Regions from separate parts of the Francisella salina genome, predicted to be linked through region 1. Evidence: riboswitches for the same ligand, from Rfam matches in the RefSeq annotation. Region 1 holds a riboswitch; the other holds the start of a gene.

Region 1 (2,417 bases):
TATGATGTAAACACCACTTAGCCATTATTGATCCACCGCGCGAAACAATCCCTGTAATTCTGTTTGCTGCTAATGTAACAAAGACTTTTCTAACTCCAGCATGAATTGTAAAATAACTAACGCCTTGTTCAGCTTGTTCAATTAAGGTATCTTTATAGATCTCCCAAGTTAAATCCTCAGCTTTACCATTCACTTTTTCTAAAGCCTGATAAAGAGGAACTGTGCCTATAGGTACGGGACTATTTCTAATAATCCATTCTCTTGTCTGATGAATATGCTTACCTGTAGAGAGATCCATAACAGTATCTGCTCCCCACTTTACTGCTATAACCATTTTTTCAACTTCTTCTAGTGTAGAAGATGTAACTGCCGATGTCCCAATATTAGCATTAACTTTAACCAAGAAATTTCTACCGATTATCATCGGTTCTAATTCTGGATGATTAATATTAGCCGGAATAATAGCTCTACCCGCAGCAACTTCGTCTCTTACAAACTCAGGAGTAATTTCTCTTTGAATATTTGCTCCAAATGATACACCCTGATGTTGATTTGTATACTCAGCATTTAAATGAAAATTAGCTCTTAGAATATTTTCTCTAATTGCTACATAATACATTTCTGGAGTTATAATACCTTTTCTTGCATAATGCATTTGCGAAACATTTTTACCATATTTTGCTTTGATAGGTACATGCCTATTTCTAAAATTCAATTTATCTTCTTTAAATTGAGCATTGGTATAGTCTGATGAGAAACATCCCAAACCTTGTATATCTTCATTTTTTTTGAGCCAACTTAATCTATGTCTAGACAAGCCCTTTTCTATATCAACCGCGTTACCTGAAGAATACTCTCCAGATGAATCATAGACAAAAACATCTGGATTTATACTGATATTACCTTCGATATTTGTATTTGTTTGAGCAATTTTTCTAAAAGGAACTTTTAGTGCTGTACTAAGACATTCAACATAACATTTTTCCGAATTTGGATATTTAATCGTTATTGTTGAGCTTTCTGTATTGGTTTGAATATCTTGATTTCTAGAGTTAGTCATTTCATCTCCTATTTTCAATTCAAACTAGTATAGGCAGATGAAATTAAAGGTATAATTGATACAGTAATAGAATCACAACTATAGCAAATACAACCAAACTACACTTCCTACACTAGTGCTAACTAGATCAGGTTCAAAGGGTTGGAAAATCCTCTCAGCATGATTCGAAAAAAATCATGCACCCCTGTGTTTTCGGTATAAAGTTAATAGTATATCTAAATCAAAGTCAAGTCAGTAACCAGCATTTTCTATTAGTAACTATCTAAACTAACTATTTCAAGATGTTGCATCTGTGTTTGTAAAAACATCTCGCCAACAGATCTAAACTTCAGAGGAATATCTGTAACATAAAATTTATACTCTGGATTAGAATTGTTTTTATTCAAAAGATTATTTTCAACAAGCAGTTGCTGAAGCATCTTACTAGCTTGTAATGATGGGTCTATAAGCTTTACATCAAGAGCTTTAGCGATACTATCTTTGATAATAGGATAATGTGTACAACCCAAAATTAGAGCTTGAATGTTTTTATCGTTAAAATACTCAAGATATTGTTTAGCTACTAATTCAACAACTTCTCCCTCTATAAATCCCTCTTCAATCATAGATACAAAAAGACCACATGAACTACTATAAACTTCTGTGCTAGGATTATTTTTGTGTATTTGTAGTGCGTATGCGTTACTATTGATAGTAGCTGGGGTTGCTATGACACCAACTGTTTTAAGACTATCGACTAAGCTAACTCCAGCACTTATCACATCAATAACAGGAACTGTTTTAGCAATTTCTTGAACGATATCTTTTGCAATAGCCGATATAGTATTACAAGCAATAATTATTGCTTTAACTTCTTGATCAATCAGAAATTTAGCCGTTTGGGCTGCAAACTTTTGAATAGTCGCTCGTGATTTAGTCCCATAAGGTATTCTAGCAATATCACCAAAATATATAATATCCTCATTTGGCAATATATTCATCAAGTTCTTGACGACAGTTAAACCACCAATTCCTGAATCAAAAACACCTATAGGCCTATCGTCAAGCATTACTTTTTCTCTATTTTACGAATTATTTTTCTACGTGAACGCGTAGGCATCTTCTCTAGATATTCTTCTTTTGCTTTAATAAAAGGTATTAGATTTCCTAATGACAAAACTGCTTGATTAGCATCATCTGCAATGAAATTTTCACTTAACTGAGCATCATCGTTTGCAAAAATAACAACAGTCACAACAGGAATACCTTTTATATATATTTTTTGTTTATAAAGGTATGTTTGTAGTACTTTTTTCTGTGCAAATGTTTGCCTAATTGGATTTTTTATTGTTTTTGCATAGACTTTGTTGTTCTGAGA
Region 2 (2,417 bases), 280 kb from region 1:
AACTAGAAGATGGCTTAGCCAAGTTTAACAGCATAAAATTTTCTGGTGGTGAAGGAGCAAACCTCTGGTATTATGTAACTTTATCTGAAGGGCGTAATAGAGAGGTTAGAAGAATGTTCGAGGCTGTAGGTGTTACAGTTAGTAGACTTACTAGAGTTAGATTTGGAGATATTGTTCTTCCTAAGTTTGTTGCAAGAGGAAAAACACTAGAACTTAATCCTTCAGAAGTTAATAAACTGAGAAAATCTGTTAAGTTAAAAGAATATAAGTTTCCTAAAAAACTAGTTGAAAGATTAGAGAAAAAATAATGGATTTTGTGCGTCAAGTAGAAGATGTTTTTGATATTGATATCTGGGAGTTGAAGCCAGCATATAGTTCTATAAAACAAACTCAAAGTGAAATCATAGATGAAAATTCTCACGATGCAACAAAAAAAGAGCTCGAAATTATCTACACTAATATGGTAGATAGTTCTAAAATTATAAACATACTTTTAAGTGAAAAATTAGATATTGGTTTTTTAAAACAAGTTGTTAATAGTTTATTTTTTAAGTCCAGTGTATCTATATATAAATCTAATGATATTAAAGATTTTAATGATTTAAAGGGGATTAATCTTTCAGAAAAAGATTTTATCTGTGATGATTGTGAGTTATTAAAGATTCAGAATAAAAAAGCGATATTATCAAATTTATACAAGTATGCAGATTTTAGAGCTTGATATTAGATTTCTAACAAAAACCATTCAGCTAGTAAGAGCTACTGATAAAGATTTTAGCTGGTCAGATAAACAAATCGAAGATTCATTAACTAATGACACCGTTTTAGGTTTAATGATTGATAGTGAGCTTGCTGCTATTGCTATTTTTAACTATATATTTGAAACAGCAGAACTTTTGTATATATGTGTTGATACAGCTACGCAAGGTAGAGGAGTTGCATATAAGCTTTTGAAATATTCAATTAATCATCTTGCCAGGAAAGAAGTTAAAGAAATATTATTAGAAGTCGACATCAATAATACTAAAGCTATATCTTTATATAAAAAAGTCAATTTTATTGAGGTATCATTGCGCAAAAACTATTATAAAAAAGCTAATGGTTATTTCAGTGATGCTTTGATTTACCGATTAAATATATCAAATTAATTTTGCCTATGCTATATTAACGCCTAAAGACAACAGGGGTGCTATCTTACTCGAATAAGATGGCTGAGAAAATAACCCTTTGTACCTGATCTAATTAGTATTAGCGTAGGGAGTTTGTTTGATTATTTTCTATAAATATCATTCAAATTCTTATTATTTAACTTAGAAATAATAGGAGATTAACCGTGGAATATTTAGGTTATATAACTTTAAACATATCATTAGTAATATATTTTATTCATTTTTTACCACAAACCATCCATAATCAGTTCAAGCATAAGACATTTGAAATTAGTCTCTGGACTCATTCGTTAATGATATTTGCTAATTCTTTAGATCTTATATATGCGATAGGGTTTAATATGCAATGGCAATATATCTTAGTTGATATTATTCTTTTAAGCTTTTTAACAGTCCAGCAACTTCAAATCTTAAATGACAGAAGGCAGAGAAATATATTTATACATACTGTGTTTATTTTGTTATTCTTACTGATTGTTATTTATATAGTCAAATTTATATCGCTGAGCCAACAGACTTTGTTATGGAGTGGCTCAATTAGTGGGGTAATATATAATGTATATTGGTTACCTCAGATATATAAAAATTTTCGCCAAAAACAAGCAGAAGGGTTTAGTATATTCTATTTAGGACTTTCTGTACTTAGCCTTATGTGTGATATAAATAGTGCTATATTTTTAGGATGGCCTATCGTATCAATAATAGTTTCTAGTTGCCTATTTATTTTGGTATCTATACAAATTATTCAATATTTCTATTATAAAGGAATGCTTTCAAAGCAAATATTAAATACTTCTATATAACTAGAGTTATAGAACACCACGTGTTTTATGTTAAAATTAGTGATCAGTATTTTTAGAAAAAATTAAAGTATGAAAAAAATTATTAAATTTTTAGTGTGTATATTATCTTTAGGTGCTTGCTCTCTAGTATTTGCATTGGATAATACCTCAAAAACATATACAGCTTATTCAATTGGTGATGCACTGGGTAAAGTTTCACATAAAAGTTTTAGTGCTATGAATCAAGAAATTATTAAAAAAGACTTCATTTCAGGTTTTGATGATACTATTTTAGATCATAAACCTGATATAAACAAAATTTCAGATAAAGATTCTTATGAAGTGGGAATGATTATTGCAACTCAATATAAGTCAAAACTAAAAAAAATGATTGTCATAAACAAACAAAATTGTGAAGAGTTTATTAAAGGTTTTGATGATGGAGCTAATAGTAAAGATCAGTCTT

The links. Region 1 has a riboswitch for thiamine pyrophosphate ahead of thiC (phosphomethylpyrimidine synthase ThiC). Riboswitches for the same ligand answer to the same signal wherever they lie in the genome.
Positions count from the first base shown of each region.
Region 2: another riboswitch for thiamine pyrophosphate. It lies ahead of F7308_RS07150 (PQ-loop repeat-containing protein); the one in region 1 lies ahead of thiC (phosphomethylpyrimidine synthase ThiC).

Region 1 covers NC_015696.1:1,182,128-1,184,544, reverse strand. Annotated here, with positions in the region: gene thiC (phosphomethylpyrimidine synthase ThiC) at 1-1,060, opposite strand, end outside; TPP riboswitch at 1,148-1,256, opposite strand; gene murI (glutamate racemase) at 1,312-2,109, opposite strand; gene F7308_RS05770 (nuclease-related domain-containing protein) at 2,109-2,417, opposite strand, start outside.
Region 2 covers NC_015696.1:1,460,289-1,462,705, reverse strand. Annotated here, with positions in the region: gene rluB (23S rRNA pseudouridine(2605) synthase RluB) at 1-308, shown strand, start outside; gene F7308_RS07160 (hypothetical protein) at 308-721, shown strand; gene F7308_RS07155 (GNAT family N-acetyltransferase) at 702-1,148, shown strand; TPP riboswitch at 1,173-1,278, shown strand; gene F7308_RS07150 (PQ-loop repeat-containing protein) at 1,334-1,972, shown strand; gene F7308_RS07145 (hypothetical protein) at 2,042-2,417, shown strand, end outside.